Regions from separate parts of the Kitasatospora sp. NPDC094015 genome, predicted to be linked through region 3. Evidence: predicted binding sites of a transcription regulator. Region 3 holds the regulator's gene; each other region holds the start of a gene.

The links. The regulator HrcA, encoded in region 3, represses chaperone genes, less so after heat shock. The targets are predictions, from matches to a motif close to TTNGCACTCNGNNNNNCNGAGTGCNAA.
Region 1: groL (chaperonin GroEL) is a predicted target of HrcA. The motif match lies at 3,605-3,631, and genes of this name have one in related genera.
Region 2: groES (co-chaperone GroES) is a predicted target of HrcA. The motif match lies at 2,587-2,613, and genes of this name have one in related genera.

Annotation. Positions count from the first base shown of each region.
Region 1 is NZ_JBEOUL010000003.1:352,154-357,372, forward strand. It holds gene ABT014_RS05855 (hypothetical protein) at 1-272, opposite strand, end outside; gene ABT014_RS05860 (PadR family transcriptional regulator) at 269-619, opposite strand; gene ABT014_RS05865 (HD domain-containing protein) at 720-1,349, shown strand; gene ABT014_RS05870 (DUF8819 family protein) at 1,392-1,748, opposite strand; gene groL (chaperonin GroEL) at 1,860-3,482, opposite strand; gene ABT014_RS05880 (cold-shock protein) at 3,789-3,995, opposite strand; gene ABT014_RS05885 (ubiquitin-like small modifier protein 1) at 4,564-4,842, opposite strand; gene thrC (threonine synthase) at 4,897-5,219, opposite strand, start outside.
Region 2 is NZ_JBEOUL010000006.1:180,299-185,517, reverse strand. It holds gene ABT014_RS10370 (LysR family transcriptional regulator) at 1-216, opposite strand, end outside; gene groL (chaperonin GroEL) at 404-2,038, opposite strand; gene groES (co-chaperone GroES) at 2,138-2,443, opposite strand; gene ABT014_RS10355 (hypothetical protein) at 2,692-3,225, shown strand; gene ABT014_RS10350 (class I SAM-dependent methyltransferase) at 3,282-4,460, shown strand; gene ABT014_RS10345 (polysaccharide deacetylase family protein) at 4,436-5,219, opposite strand, start outside.
Region 3 is NZ_JBEOUL010000019.1:129,015-134,233, reverse strand. It holds gene ABT014_RS22500 (16S rRNA (uracil(1498)-N(3))-methyltransferase) at 1-652, opposite strand, end outside; gene dnaJ (molecular chaperone DnaJ) at 785-1,924, opposite strand; gene hrcA (heat-inducible transcriptional repressor HrcA) at 1,997-3,079, opposite strand; gene htpX (zinc metalloprotease HtpX) at 3,311-4,231, shown strand; gene pspAB (PspA-associated protein PspAB) at 4,321-4,905, shown strand; gene ABT014_RS22475 (DUF3097 domain-containing protein) at 4,963-5,219, shown strand, end outside.

The sequences.
Region 1 (5,219 bases), on a different contig from region 3:
CCCTGCCACAGCGCGCCGGCCTTCTGGCCGAGCCCGGCGCCGACCACGAACGGGACCGCCGCCGCGAGCAGTTGGCCGGGCACCCCCCGGGAGGTCGTCCCGACCCGCAGCCGCAGGCCGTGGCCGGCCAGGCCGACCAGCTCGCGGGCCCGGCCGAGCCGACCGGTGTCGGCGGCCAGCGCCTCGTAGACGTCGGCGAGTTCGCCGCCGCGCTCGGCCCGGTAGCGCGCCGGGTAGATCCGCAGCACCGCGTCCATCATCCGGTTGCTCATGCGAGGGCTCCGTTCGGTCGCAGGCGGCCGGGCGCGGCGAGCCGGCGTTCGGCCTCGGCGGCGACCGCGCGCAGCCGCTCGGCCTCGGCGGCCAGCACGGACCGGCCGCTGTCGCTGAGCGCGTAGGTGCGCCGGGCCCGGCCGTCCACCACCTCCTCGCGCTCGACGTGGATCAGGCCTTGGCCGAGCAGCCGGTCGAGCGCGCCGTACAGGGTGCCGGCCCGCATCCGGACCCGGCCGCCGGAGATCGCGGCGATCTCCTGGATCAGGGCGTAGCCGTGCCGCGGGGCATCGGCGAGAGCGGTGAGCAGGAGCAGCGTCGGCTCCTGCATCGAGCGTTCTGTCATGCCCTCAGATATACCGGTCGCCGATATATACCGTCAGGCGAATCCGGGAATCGGCCACCGTCCTGACGGCCTGTCGCCCCGCGGGGCCACAATGGGCGCCATGACCGCCGATCTGCTCGACCGCTGGAACGACCTGCTGCGCCGGTGCGGCGCGTCCGCCGACCCGCAGCCGTACGGCGAGGAGTTGCTGCGGCGCTGGGCCGAGCCGCAGCGCCGTTACCACACCACCGACCACCTGCGGGCGGTGCTCGACCACGCGGACGCCCTCGCCGGGCTGGCCGACGACCCGGACGCGGTCCGGCTGGCGGCCTGGTTCCACGACGCCGTCTACCGGCCGGAGCGCTCGGAGAACGAAAAGCGCAGCGCCGCCCTGGCCGTCCGCGCGCTGCGCGAGGCGGGGCTGGCCGAGCCGTTGGTGGCGGAGGTGGCCCGGCTGGTGCGGCTCACCGTCACCCACCACCCCGAGGCCGGCGACCGCAACGGCGAGGTGCTCTGCGACGCGGACCTGGCCGTCCTCGGCGGCTCCGCCGAGCAGTACGCGGCGTACGCGGCGGCCGTCCGCGCCGAGTACGGCTTCGTGCCCGAGGACGCCTTCCGGGCCGGTCGGGCGGCGGTCCTGCGCCAACTGCTCGGCCTGCCCGCGCTCTACCGCACCGACGCCGCCCGCGAGCGCTTCGACGCCGCCGCCCGGGCCAACCTCGCGGCCGAGCTCAGGACGCTCGAAGGCTAGCCTCGCGCCGCCGCGGCCCGGCGGCGGTCAGGTCGAGCAGGATCAGGAGAGCTTGCCCACCGGCGCGACGACCCGGCCCTCCTTGCCGCACACCCAGTGCGGGTCCGGCCCCAGTTCGGGCTCCACGCCCAGCGCGTGCGGGTCGCCCTCGGCGGCGCACTCCTCGCACAGCGGCCAGCGCCCGTACGCCTCCAGCAGCGCGTCCTGGACGTCCTGGGCGACCAGCCCGAGCACGAAGCCGGTGCCGTCCGGCCACTGCTCCAGCCACCAGCGGCGATGCGTCACGGCGTCCTCCACCAGCGAGACCACGGCGGCGTCCGCCACGTCCCGGGCGGTCAGGTCGGCGAGGATCAGCGCCCGGGCGCTGTGCAGTGCGGCTTCGATCTCAGGGGTGGCCATCCGCCCATTGTCCCAAATCCGGCCGGGGCGCGAACGCCGCGAGGGCGGCCTCCCCGGTGTGGGGAGACCGCCCTCGCGGACGATCCGAACTCGCCGATCCTCGCGGGAGGATCAGAAGTCCATGTCACCGCCCGGCATGCCGCCACCGGCCGGGGCGCCGCCCTTCTCGGGCTTGTCGGCGATGACGGCCTCGGTGGTGAGGAAGAGCGCCGCGATGGAGGCGGCGTTCTGCAGCGCGGAGCGGGTCACCTTGGCCGGGTCGATGATGCCCGCGGCGATCAGGTCGACGTACTCGTTGCTGGCGGCGTTCAGGCCGTGACCGGCGGGGAGGTTGCGCACCTTCTCCACCACGACACCGCCCTCGAGGCCGGCGTTGGTCGCGATCTGCTTGATCGGGGCCTCCAGCGCCACGCGGACGATGTTGGCACCGGTGGCCTCGTCGCCCTCGAGCTCCAGCTTGTCGAACGCGACACCGGCCTGCAGCAGCGCGACGCCACCACCGGCGACGATGCCCTCCTCGACGGCGGCCTTCGCGTTGCGGACGGCGTCCTCGATGCGGTGCTTGCGCTCCTTGAGCTCCACCTCGGTGGCCGCGCCGGCCTTGATGACGGCCACGCCGCCGGCCAGCTTGGCGAGGCGCTCCTGGAGCTTCTCGCGGTCGTAGTCCGAGTCGCTGTTCTCGATCTCGGCACGGATCTGGTTGACGCGACCGGCGACCTGGTCGCTGTCGCCGCCACCGTCGACGATGGTGGTCTCGTCCTTGGTGATGACCACCTTGCGGGCGGTGCCCAGCAGGTCGACGCCGGCGTTCTCCAGCTTGAGGCCGACCTCCTCGGAGATGACGGTGCCACCGGTGAGGATGGCGATGTCGCCGAGCATGGCCTTGCGGCGGTCACCGAAGCCGGGGGCCTTGACGGCGACCGACTTGAAGGTGCCACGGATCTTGTTCACGACCAGGGTCGACAGGGCCTCGCCCTCGACGTCCTCGGCGATGATGACGAGCGGCTTGCCGCTCTGCATGACCTTCTCCAGCAGCGGGAGCAGGTCCTTGACCGAGGAGATCTTGGAGTTGGCGATCAGGATGTACGGGTCCTCGAAGGACGCCTCCATCCGCTCCAGGTCGGTGGCGAAGTAGGCGGAGATGTAGCCCTTGTCGAAGCGCATGCCCTCGGTGAGCTCGAGCTCCAGACCGAAGGTGTTGCTCTCCTCGACGGTGATGACGCCTTCCTTGCCGACCTTGTCCATCGCCTCGGCGATGAGCTCGCCGATCTGGGTGTCGGCGGCGGAGATGGAGGCGGTGGAGGCGATCTGCTCCTTGGTCTCCACGTCCTTGGCCTGGGCGAGCAGCTGGTCGGAGACGGCCGCGACGGCCTTCTCGATGCCGCGCTTCAGGGCCATCGGGTTGGCGCCGGCGGCGACGTTGCGCAGGCCTTCCTTGACCAGGGCCTGGGCGAGCACGGTGGCGGTGGTGGTGCCGTCACCCGCGACGTCGTCGGTCTTCTTGGCGACCTCCTTGACGAGCTCCGCGCCGATCTTCTCGTAGGGGTCCTCGAGCTCGATCTCCTTGGCGATGGAGACACCGTCGTTGGTGATCGTGGGGGCGCCCCACTTCTTCTCAAGGACGACGTTGCGGCCCTTGGGGCCAAGCGTCACCTTGACGGCGTCGGCAAGCTGGTTCATCCCGCGCTCAAGGCCGCGGCGAGCTTCCTCGTCAAACGCGATGATCTTTGCCATGTGAAGTGGTCCTCCGGGACGCGATCGACTGCATCGGACCGAAGGGTGCCCGCGACGGACGGCCCTGCGAGCGGGGGTCCTGTCCCCAACCGCTCCCGGGAGGCCTCACCGACCCGATCCGTTTGTCACTCTCGTACCGAGAGTGCTAACGCCAATGATTAGCACTCTCGGGTGGCGAGTGCAAGCCCGATCGCGGGGTGTCCCGAACATGGCGGCAGGCCCGCACGGGGTTCCCGTACGGGCCTGCTGCCGTTGATCTGTGGCCGCCAGCTCATGACCGAGCCGAGGCTCCGCAGGTCGAAGAGGTCACGCAACGAGCGCGCGGACCATGTCCGCCTGCGGACCCTTCTGCCCCTGGGAGATCTCGAACTCGACCCGCTGGCCCTCCTCGAGGGTGCGGTAGCCGTCCATCTGGATCGCGCTGTAGTGGACGAACACGTCCGCACCACCGTCGACCGCGATGAAGCCGTAGCCCTTCTCGGCGTTGAACCACTTGACGGTGCCCTGAGCCATTCCGAACTCCCCTTGTGCTGTGCTGGCCCTTCACGGATCCGCAGGGTGCGGGTCCAGAGGTCTGGAAGGCCGGCCCGGGAACCCCCCTGGGCGCAGCCGTGCACGCCGCAGACCACCGCACCGGGGCCCGAAAGGGCCTTCGGAACGCGGGTGAATGCGTCGACCGCGGCTGAATGTATCCGGACATGCGCCCTCTGCAACAGGCCCAACTTTTGGGCAAATGCTATGAGCCCCAGGGGATATGACGGGATGAAAGCGGCACTTGTGAGCAATTGACGCCGGACATCGCGGACCAACGGAACAAATCGCCGGAATAATTCTGACGGCGGCCTGACAGTTCGGCGCACCGCTCCGGATCGCCGGTCTCAGCGAGCGGACAGACACTGCGTGCCCGACCGGAGCGCGGGGGCGGGCCGGCTGGAAACGGCCCCGAATACCCCTTCGTCCCGCACTCTATACCCAGCCACATGGGCAAATGTCCGGGCCGAACGCCGAAGGCCGCCGCCCGGACCGGAATTTCGGCATTCCGGTCCGGGCGGCGGCCCGTCACTGCTATGGCGCGGCCGGATCAGCAGCCGCCGGCCACCGCCGGGATGATCGAGACGGCGGCGCCGTCCTTGATGCCGGTCTGCAGGCCCTCGGCGAAACGCACGTCGTCGTCGTTCACGTACACGTTGACGAACCGGCGCAGCTGCCCGGCGTCGTCCAGGATCCGGGCCGAGATGCCGGGGTGGTTCTGCTCCAGGTCCGTGATCACCTCGGCCAGGGTGCCGCCCTCGGCGGTCACCTCGGCCGAGCCGCCGGTGTAGGTGCGCAGGATGGTGGGGATGCGGACGGTGGCGCTCATGGGCGTCTACTCCTTGCTGCGGGGTGGGGGAGGTGGCTCGGGGCGGGCGCGGGCTCAGGCCAGGCCGGCGGCCCGGAAGGACTCCAGGGTCGGCCGGATGGTGGCGGTCAGACCGGCGTCGGAGACGGCCTCCAGGGTCTTCAGGCCGTCACCGGTGTTGATCGCCACGGTCTCCTTGGCCGGGTCCAGCTGCCCGGTCTCGACCAGCTTCTTGAGCACGCCGACGGTGACGCCGCCCGCGGTCTCGGCGAAGATGCCCTCGGTGCGGGCCAGCAGCCGGATCGCCTCGACCACCTCGGCGTCGGTGACGTCCTCGACCGCGCCGCCGGTGCGCCGGGCGATGTCCAGCACGTACGGGCCGTCGGCCGGGTTGCCGA
Region 2 (5,219 bases), on a different contig from region 3:
GATCCCGGTGGCGTGCTTGACCAGCACCCGGCCGGCCTCGCTGAGCTGCATCCCGCGGCCCGAGCGGACCACCAGGGGGGTCGCCACCGCCTTCTCCAGCGCCTTCATCTGCTGGCTCACCGCCGGCTGGGTGCAGCCCAGTTCGCGGGCGGCGGCGGAGAAGGAGCCGGTCCGGGCGACGGCGCGCAGGACGCGGAGGTGGCGAGCTTCGATCATGCCTCAGTTATAAGGCAGGCTTTGCCCCAGGTAAAGCTGCGCTGATGAGAGCCGGGCCGCCGAGACCCACCGTACCGGCGCCGGCGGGGTGCGCGGCGCCGGCGGCCGGACGGGAGCGGCCCGGGGAACGCCGGAGGCCCGGGCGCGCCGAAGGGCGCGACCGGGCCTCGGAGGCTACCGACCGGGGTCAGTGGGAGTGGCCGTGGCCGCCGTGCGAGTGCCCGTGGCCGTTGCCCTCCTCCTCTTCCTTCTTCTCCACCACGAGGGTCTCGGTGGTGAGCAGCAGGGAGGCGATGGAGGCGGCGTTCTCCAGGGCGGAGCGGGTGACCTTGACCGGGTCGATGACGCCGGCCTTCACCAGGTCGCCGTACTCGCCGGTGGCGGCGTTGTAGCCGAAGCCGGCCTCCAGGTCGGCGACCTTGGAGGTGATGACGTAGCCCTCCAGGCCGGCGTTCTGGGCGATCCAGCGCAGCGGCTCGGCCAGCGCCTTGCGGACGACCGCGACACCGGTGGCCTCGTCGCCGGAGAGGCCGAGGCCGTCCTCCAGCACCTTGGCGGCGTGCACCAGGGAGGCGCCACCGCCGGCGACGATGCCCTCCTCGACGGCCGCGCGGGTCGCCGAGATGGCGTCCTCGAGGCGGTGCTTGCGCTCCTTGAGCTCCACCTCGGTGGCGGCGCCGACCTTGATGACGCAGACGCCGCCGGCCAGCTTGGCCAGGCGCTCCTGCAGCTTCTCGCGGTCCCAGTCGGAGTCGCTGGCGGCGATCTCGGCCTTGATCTGGCCGACCCGGCCGGTCACGGCGTCGTGGTCGCCGGCGCCGTCGACCAGGATGGTCTCGTCCTTGGTGACGGTGACGCGGCGGGCGGTGCCGAGCACCTCGAGGCCGACCTGGTCGAGCTTGAGGCCGACCTCCTCGGAGATGACGGTGCCGCCGGTGAGGACGGCGATGTCGCCGAGGATCGCCTTGCGGCGGTCGCCGAAGCCGGGGGCCTTCACCGCGACGGCGTTGAAGGTGCCGCGGATCTTGTTGACCACCAGGGTCGACAGCGCCTCGCCGTCGACGTCCTCGGCGATGATCAGCAGCGGCTTGGAGGTTCCGCCCTGCAGGATCTTCTCGAGCAGCGGCAGGAGCTCCTGGATGGAGGAGATCTTGCCCTGGTTGATCAGGATGTACGGGTCGTCGAGGATCGCCTCCTGGCGCTCGGCGTCCGTGACGAAGTACGGCGACAGGTAGCCCTTGTCGAACTGCATGCCCTCGGTGAACTCGAGCTCGACGCCGAAGGTGTTGGACTCCTCGACGGTGATCACACCGTCCTTGCCGACCTTGTCGATCGCCTCGGCGATCAGCTCGCCGACCTGGGCGTCCTGGGCCGAGAGGCCGGCGACGGCGGCGACGTCGTCCTTGCCCTCGATCTCGCGGGCGATGGAGAGCAGGTGCTCCGACACGGCGGCGACGGCCTTGTCGATGCCCTTCTTCAGGGCGGCCGGGCCGGCGCCCGCGGCGACGTTGCGCAGGCCCTCGTTGACCAGGGCCTGGGCCAGCACGGTGGCGGTGGTGGTGCCGTCACCCGCGACGTCGTTGGTCTTGGTGGCGACCTCCTTGACCAGCTGCGCGCCGAGGTTCTCGTACGGGTCGTCGAGCTCGACCTCGCGGGCGATGGTCACACCGTCGTTGGTGATGGTGGGGGCGCCGAACTTCTTGTCGATGACGACGTTGCGACCCTTGGGGCCGATCGTCACCTTGACCGTGTCGGCCAGCTTGTTCACGCCGCGCTCCAGCGAGCGGCGGGCGTCCTCGTCGAACTGCAGGGTCTTCGCCATGATCCCGATTCCTCAGAAAGTGCCTGGTTACGTGAGCCAACAACCGCGCCCCGGGCCCCTGTCAGGTGCTGACACGGATCCGGGGCGGGCGGGAACGTCTTACTTCTCGATGATGGCGAGAACGTCGCGAGCCGAGAGGACCAGGTACTCCTCGCCCTGGTACTTCACCTCGGTGCCGCCGTACTTCGAGTAGAGAACGATGTCGCCGACGGCAACGTCGAGCGGAAGGCGCTGGCCGTCCTCGAAGCGGCCCGGGCCGACGGCCAGGACGACGCCCTCCTGGGGCTTCTCCTTGGCGGTGTCCGGGATAACCAGGCCGGAGGCCGTGGTGGTCTCGGCGTCGAGCGGCTGGACCACGATGCGGTCCTCGAGCGGCTTGATGGCAACCTTGCTGCTGGTGGTCACGTCCGAGCTCCCCTTCGGAGATTACGGGGTTGTCTAACAGGTAGGTGGCGATGTCCGCAGGTCTGCCGTCGCGGGGGTCAGACATGCTCCATCGCGTTAGCACTCACCCTGGGGAGAGTGCCAGGAATGACCTTAGGCGCCGGTTAGCACTCAGTCAACCAGAGTGCCAACGGCGCGGCCTGGCGTTCGAATCCGACTGAGCTTCCGTACTCATGTGCACCCGGCCGGACGGCGGGCAGACTGCGGGGGTGCCCGCATCCGACCCGATCCCACCACACCACGGCGGCAACGGACCTGACGCCGCGTCGACCGGCGGCGCCCGGCCCGCACCACTGCCCGCCGCGCCCCGGCCGGCACCGACCGGGCGGCTCGCGGTCGGCCTGCTGGTGCTGGCGCTGGACGTCTGGCTGGCCGGCCTGGCGGCGCTGCTGCTGGTGCTGGCCGCGATCGGCCACCCGTTCCCCTGGGTCGACCCGCCGGCCTCCGGCGGCCCCGCCCCGACGCAGCGCTCCGAGCACGCCCCGCTGCTGATCGCCGCCGCCACCGCCGCCGTGCTGGGCGTGAGCGCGCTGGTGCTCGGCCTGCGCGGGCGCCGGGCCGCGGCCGCCGTCCAGGGCGTCCTGCTGACCGTGCTGCTGGTGACGGTGCTCGCGCTCTGGGCCGCCCGCCCCGGGCCGCCCGCGGTCGGCCCGGTACCGGCGCCGCACACCTACTGCCACAGCGGCGGGAGCTGCACCGCCTGCGACGCCGACGGCAGCTGCCGCGAGGTGCCGCCGAACTGACGCCGCGCGCCCCGGCCCGGCGTGATCGCCGACGCGTGATCGCCGACAATGGGGCGGTGGAGATCGAATCGTTCCGGGCGCTGCTGACCGACCAGGGCCGGGCCCTGCTGACCGAACTGCGCGAGTTCACCCAGGCGGAGGAGCTCGCGCTGGCCACCCGGCTGCGCCGGGAGTACCCGGCCGAACTCGTCCGGGCGGCCTTCGAGCAGGCCCGGCTGCGGCAGCGGGCCCGGGCGAAGTTCGGCCCGGACGCCGACCTCATGTACTTCACCCCGGACGGCGTGGAGCAGGCCACCCGGCGCAGCGTGGCCGAGTGGCGGGCCGAGCGGTTCGCCGCACTCGGGGTGCGGCGGCTGGCGGACCTGTGCTGCGGGATCGGCGGCGACGCGATCGCGCTGGCCCGGGCCGGGATCGCGGTGCTGGCGGTCGACCGCTCCGCGCTGACCTGCGCGGTGGCCGAGGCGAACGCGGCGGCGCTGGGCCTGGCCGATCTGATCGAGGTGCGCTGCGCGGACGTCGCCGAGATCGACGTGAGCGGCTTCGACGCGGTCTTCACCGACCCGGCCCGGCGCACCGAGCGCGGGCGGGTCTTCGACCCGGAGGGGTACTCGCCGCCGCTGTCCTGGGCCGTCGAGGCGGCCCGCCGCACCCCGTTCGGAGCGCTCAAGGTGGCCCCGGGCATCCCGCACGAGCTGGTGCCGCCGGGCGCGGAGGCGGAGTGGGTCTCGGACCACGGCGAGGTGAAGGAGGCGGTGCTGTGGTTCGGCACCGGCGCCGCCGAGCCGCACCGGGCCACCCTGCTGCCCGGGGACCACAGCCTGACCGGCGGCCGGCTGCCCGACCCGGCGGCGGGCCCGGTCGGGCGCTACCTCTACGAGCCGGACGGCGCGGTGATCCGGGCCCACCTGGTGGCCGAGGTGGCCGGGCGGATCGGCGCCCGGCTGATCCACCCGATGATCGCCTACCTGACCGCCGACCGGCTGGTGCCGACCCCGTACGCGCACGCCTTCGAGCTGACCGACGTGCTGCCCTACAAGCCGAAGGCGCTCAAGGCGCTGGTGCGCGAGCGCGCCGTCGGCACCGTCGTGATCAAGAAGCGGGGGGTGTCGGTGGTCCCGGACGAGCTGCGCCGGCAGCTGCGGCCGGCCGGGCCGAACACGCTGACGGTGATCCTCTGCCGGACCGACGACGGGCCGCTGATGATGCTCGGTCAGCCGGTCGGCGGCTGGACGTAGTCCTCCAGCCGGGCCACCGCGAAGCCCTGCTCCTGGATCCGGGCGAGCAGTTCGCCGAACATCGCGGTCATGCTCTCGCCCTTGAGGTCCTTGGGCCCGCGGAAGTGCGCCAGGATGATGTCGCCGGGCCGCAGCTTCTTGTCGGCGGCCTGGTACTGCATGTCGTGGATCTGCATCGACTCGCGCCAGAGCACGATCCCGCGCGGACCGCACTGCTGGACGGCGGTGTTGAGCGCGGCGGTGTTGGCGCCGTCGCCGTACGGCGGGCGGAACAGCAGCGGGGCGGTGCCGTACTGCTGGGTGAGGGCGGACTGCGCGTCGCAGACCTCGCTGTGCAGCTTGTCCGGCGCCAGCTTGCTCATCACCGGGTGGTCCACGGTGTGGTTGTGGATCTGGTTGCCGAGCGCCTGGAGCGGCTTGAAGTAGCCGTAGTCGTCCTTGACGATGTCGCGGGTCAGGAACATCGAGACCGGCACCTTGAGGTCGGTCAGCATCTGGACGAACTTCGGGTCCTTCTCGGCCCCGTCGTCGAGGGTGACGAAGACGACCTTGTCGTGCGTCGGCACCTCGCTGAACACCGGCACCGGCCCGGTCCTGGTCAGCTTGATCGGCTTGTCGGCCGGCGCGGGCGGGGCCGGCGGCAGCGCGGTCAGCCCCCACTTGGCCCAGCCCGCGCCCGCGGGCGGGACGGCCCCCGGGCCGGTCGGTGCGCCGCCGGACGGAGCCCCGGACGAGGAGCCCGGGCCACCGGACGGGGTG
Region 3 (5,219 bases):
CGCCGGCCTCGGCGAAGGCGGCGAGCTCCTCGGGGGCGACGCCGCCCTCGGGGCCGACCACCAGCACGATGTCCCCGGTGGCGGGCAGGTCGGCGGCGGCCAGCGGTTCGGCGCCCTCCTCGTGCAGCACCGCGGCGAGCGCCGCCTGCCCGAGCAGCGGCGCCAGCTGGCGGGTCGTCATCAGCTCCCGGACCTCCGGGAACCGCAGCCGGCGGGACTGCTTGCCCGCCTCGCGGGCGGTCGCCCGCCACTTCGCCAGCGCCTTGGCCCCGCGCTCGCCCTTCCACTGGGTGATGCAGCGGGAGGCCGCCCAGGGGATCACCACGTCGACCCCGACCTCGGTCATGGTCTCCACCGCGAGTTCGCCCCGGTCGCCCTTGGGGAGCGCCTGCACCACCACGATCCGCGGGCTCGGCTCCGGCTCGCGCCGCACCCCGGTCACCGTGACGTCCAGCGCGTCCTTGCCCTCGACGGTCGAGACGGTGCCGTCCGCGCCGAGCCCCAGCCCGTCGGCGAGGGTGACCTCCTCCCCCACCGCCAGCCGCTTGACCGCGGCCGCGTGCCGCCCCTCGGCGCCGTCGAGGCGCACCACCGCCCCGGGGGCGACCGCGGCCAGCCGGCCGGCCTCGACGACGAACACGGGCGCGGTCATGGCAGGAACCTCCGGGTGGCTCCCCGGCGGCCACCACCGGGCCGCCGGGAACAGCAGGACGGACGGGCCGGCCCCGCCGGACGCTGTGGTCCGCCGGGGCCGGCCTCGGGACGATCGGGTGCGCTCAGGGCCTCAGCGGCCGTTGAACGCGTCCTTCAGGCGGGAGAACAGCCCCTGCTGCCCCGGCGCGAAGTGGCCGGCCGGCCGCTCCTCGCCGCGCAGCACGGCGAGCCGCCGCAGCAGGTCCTCCTGCTCGGGGTCGAGCTTGGTGGGCGTCTGCACCTCGACATGCACTATCAGGTCGCCCCGGCCGCCGCCGCGCAGGTGCGTGATGCCGCGCCCGTGCAGCGGGATGGACTGGCCGGACTGGGTGCCGGGCCGGATGTCGACCTCCTCCAGCCCGTCCAGGGTCTGCAGCGGCACCTGGGTGCCGAGCGAGGCCGCCGTCATCGGGATGGTGACCGTGCAGTGCAGGTCGTCGCCACGGCGCTGGAAGGTGGGGTGGGTGCTCTCGGCGATCTCGACGTACAGGTCGCCGGCCGGGCCGCCGCCGGGGCCGACCTCGCCCTCGCCGGCCAGCTGGATCCGGGTGCCGTTGTCGACACCGGCCGGGATCTTGACGGTGAGGGTCCGGCGGGCGCGCACCCGGCCGTCGCCGGCGCACTCGGGGCACGGGGTCGGCACGACGGTGCCGAAGCCCTGGCACTGCGGGCACGGCCGCGAGGTCATGACCTGGCCCAGGAAGGACCGGGTGACCTGGGACACCTCGCCCTTGCCGCGACACATGTCACAGGTCTGCGCGGAGGTGCCGGGGGCCGCGCCCTCGCCGCTGCAGGTGGTGCAGGTGACGGCGGTGTCGACCTGGAGTTCCTTGGTGGTGCCGAACGCGGCCTCCTCCAGGGTGATCTCCAGGCGGATCATGGCGTCCTGGCCGCGCCGGGTGCGCGAGCGCGGTCCGCGCTGGCCGCCGGCGGCGCCGAAGAAGGCGTCCATGATGTCGGAGAAGCCGAATCCGGCCGCGCCGAACCCGCCCGCGCCGCCGCCACCGCCGTTGGGCGACAGCGGGTCCCCGCCGAGGTCGTAGACCTGCCGCTTCGCGGGGTCGGAGAGCACCTCGTAGGCGGCGTTGATCTCCTTGAACCGCTCCTGCGTCTTCGGGTCCGGGTTGACGTCCGGGTGCAGTTCGCGCGCGAGACGCCGGAACGCCTTCTTGATCTCGTCCTGACCCGCGTCACGTCGGACGCCGAGTACCGCGTAGTAGTCCGTGGCCACCAAATGCTCCGGTTTGTTCCGCCTCTAGAAGTGCTTGCGACTGCTGCGCGCCGGCCTGCGGCGCGTCATGTCCTACGACTCGGCCAGGATCTGGCCGACGTACCGTGCCACCGCTCGCACCGCCCCCATTGTGCCCGGGTAATCCATCCGGGTCGGACCGATCACCCCGAGCTTCGCCACGCTCTGGTCGCCCGAACCGTAACCGACCGAGACGACGGAGGTGGAATTGAGCCCCTCGTAGGCGTTCTCGTGGCCGATCCGGACGGTCATCGCGGCGTCCGCCGTCTCACCCAGCAGGCGCAGCAGCACCACCTGCTCCTCCAGTGCCTCCAGCACCGGCTGGATGGTCAGCGGGAAGTCGTGTCCGAAGCGGGTCAGGTTGGCGGTGCCCGCCAGCATGATCCGCTCCTCGTTCTGCTCGGCCAGCGTCTCGAACAGGGTGGCCAGCACCGTGCTGACGGTCGGCCGCTCGGCCGGCTCGAAGGCCGCCGGGAGGTCCTCCAGCGCGACCGGCACCTCGGGCAGCGGCCGGCCGCCCGCCCTGGCGTTCAGCTTGGCCCGCAGGTCGGCCAGGACGGTGTCGCCGACCGCGCCGGGGCAGTCGACGATCCGCTGCTCGACCCGGCCGGTGTTGGTGATCAGGACCAGCATCACCTTGGCCGGGGTCAGCTGGACCAGCTCGATGTGCCGGACCGTGGACCTGGTCAGCGAGGGGTACTGGACCACCGCGACCTGCCGGGTGAGCTGCGCCAGCAGCCGCACCGTGCGGGCCACCACGTCGTCCAGGTCGACCGCGCCCTCCAGGAAGTGCCGGATCGCCCGGCGCTCCGGGCTGGTCATCGGCTTGACCTCGGCCAGCCGGTCGACGAACAGCCGGTACCCCTTGTCGGTGGGAATCCGGCCGGCGCTGGTGTGGGGCTGCTGGATGAAGCCCTCCTCCTCCAGCGCGGCCATGTCGTTGCGCACGGTGGCCGGCGAGACGCCCAGGCTGTGCCGCTCGACCAGGGCCTTGGAGCCGACCGGCTCCTCGGTACCCACGTAGTCCTGGACGATCGCCCGCAGCACGGCGAGCCTGCGGTCGTCCAGCGGACGGCCGACGGGGCGGGTATCCACCACCGCGCGGGCCGGTTCGACGGAACGGGGCTCGTCGACCATGGGCACGCACCTCCGTCTTCGTCCGTTGAGCTGTTGAGTGTCCGATATCTGGCACTCCGGCAGGCAGAGTGCCAGGACCTTACCAGCCAGTGTAAGGCCCTGCCCCGACGGCAGGAACGGGCCGCCCCGGTGATCCTTCCCGCATTGCCGGGGCGGTACGGGCGGTGCGTGGTGCTCGGGGGCGTCCCGAGTGGCAGCATCGGAGGCGAGCGCGAGAGCGAGGGAGTGGCGATGTCGACTTCAGGGCAGCACTCCCGGTTCGCCCCCGATCGGGGGCTGACCGGTCGGATGGTCACCACGATGTTCCTGATCGGCCTGGTCTACGTGGGCTTCACCGGGCTGCTGATCGTCCTGCTGCGCGGGGCCTGGCCGCTGATCGTGCTGATCTCCGGCGGGCTGTTCGTGGCCCAGTTCTGGTTCAGCGACAAGATCACCGAGCGGGCGATGGGGGCCCACGAGGTCACCCCCGAGCAGTACCCGCAGCTGCACGGCACCATCGACCGGCTGTGCGCGCTGGCCGACATGCCCAAGCCCCGGGTCGCGGTGGCCGTCAACGACATGCCGAACGCCTTCGCCACCGGCCGCAAACCCGAGAAGTCCGTGGTGTGCGTCACCACCGGGCTGCTGCGCCGGCTCGACCCGGAGGAGCTGGAGGGCGTGCTCGCGCACGAGCTCTCGCACGTCGCCCACCGGGACGTGGCGGTGATGACGATCGCCGGCTTCCTCGGCGTGCTGGCCGGGGCGATGACCAGGATCGCGCTGTACGGCGGGTTCGTGGGCGGCAACCGCAACAGCAACGACGGCAACACCGCGATCGCCCTGCTGATCATCCCGCTGGTCAGCGTGGTGGTGTACGCGCTCAGCTTCCTGCTCACCCGGCTGCTCTCCCGCTACCGGGAGCTGGCCGCCGACCGGGCGGCCGCCCAGCTCACCGGCCGGCCGAGCGCGCTGGCCTCGGCACTCACCAAGGTGACCGGGCAGATCGCCGCCATCCCCACCCAGGACCTGCGCCAGGCGCAGCCGTACAACGCCTTCTACTTCGCCCCCGCGCTGAGCGCCCGGGAGGCCGCCACCCAGCTGTTCTCCACCCACCCGTCGCTGGAGCAGCGGCTGGCCCAGCTGGCGAAGATCTCCGCCGAGCTCGGCCACTGAGCCGGTAGTACCGGACACCGCCCGCCGCCCGCACCCGCCACCAGTCACCCGTCACCCGCCACCCGTCACCCGTCACCGAGGAGCTCGACGTGGGATTCCTGGACGCCCTGCTCGGCCGCAGCAAGCCGGCCAAGCCGGACCTGGACCAGCTGTTCGGCGTGCCGTCGGCGGCGCTGACCCTGGAGGCGGCGGCCGGGTTCCGTCCGACCGGCCTCGGCTCGGTCTGCTTCGCCGCCGTCGAGGGCGGCGCGTTCGCCGAGGTCGAGCGGCAGGTCCGGGCCCTGCTGGACGCCGACACCCCGAACGGCGGCGTCCCGGTGGAGGCCTCGCAGGACGGCTACGGGTACTCCTGGCTGCTCGCCCGGCACTCCCCCGAGCAGCTCCCCGACCTGGTGAACGACCTGCACGCGGTCAACAGCGAGCTGGAGGGCAACGGCTTCGGCCCGCAGCTGCTCTGCTCGCTGGTCGGCTTCCGCAACGAGGCCGGGCAGCCGCTCGCCCTGGTCTACCTGTTCAAGCGCGGGACCTTCTACCCGTTCGCGCCGATGCCCGGCGGCGGCGAGAAGCGCAACAGCCCGCTGGAGCTCCAGGTCCGCGCGATGCTCGGCAACGACCTGCGGCTGGAACAGGACCTGACCCGCTGGTTCCCGGTCTGGGGCGCTCCCGGACTGTGAGCGCGCCGCCCAGGGCCTGCGGGCGCTGACGGGGGGTCGGTTTCGTATAGTCCGGGCATGCGCAGCAGGGAGTACGGACCGGACCTGACCCCGCCGTGGAAGCGGCAGCAGCCCGCCCCCGAGGTGGCGGCCGAGCGTGATCTGGTGGTCGAGGAGGCCGCCACCGGCTTCTGCGGCGCGGTGGTGCGCTGCGAGAAGACCGCCGAGGGGGTGACGGTGACCCTGGAGGACCGCTTCGGCAAGCACCGGGTGTTCCCGCTGACGCCGCGCGGCTTCCTGCTGGAGGGCCGGGTGGTGACCCTGGTCCGGCCGAG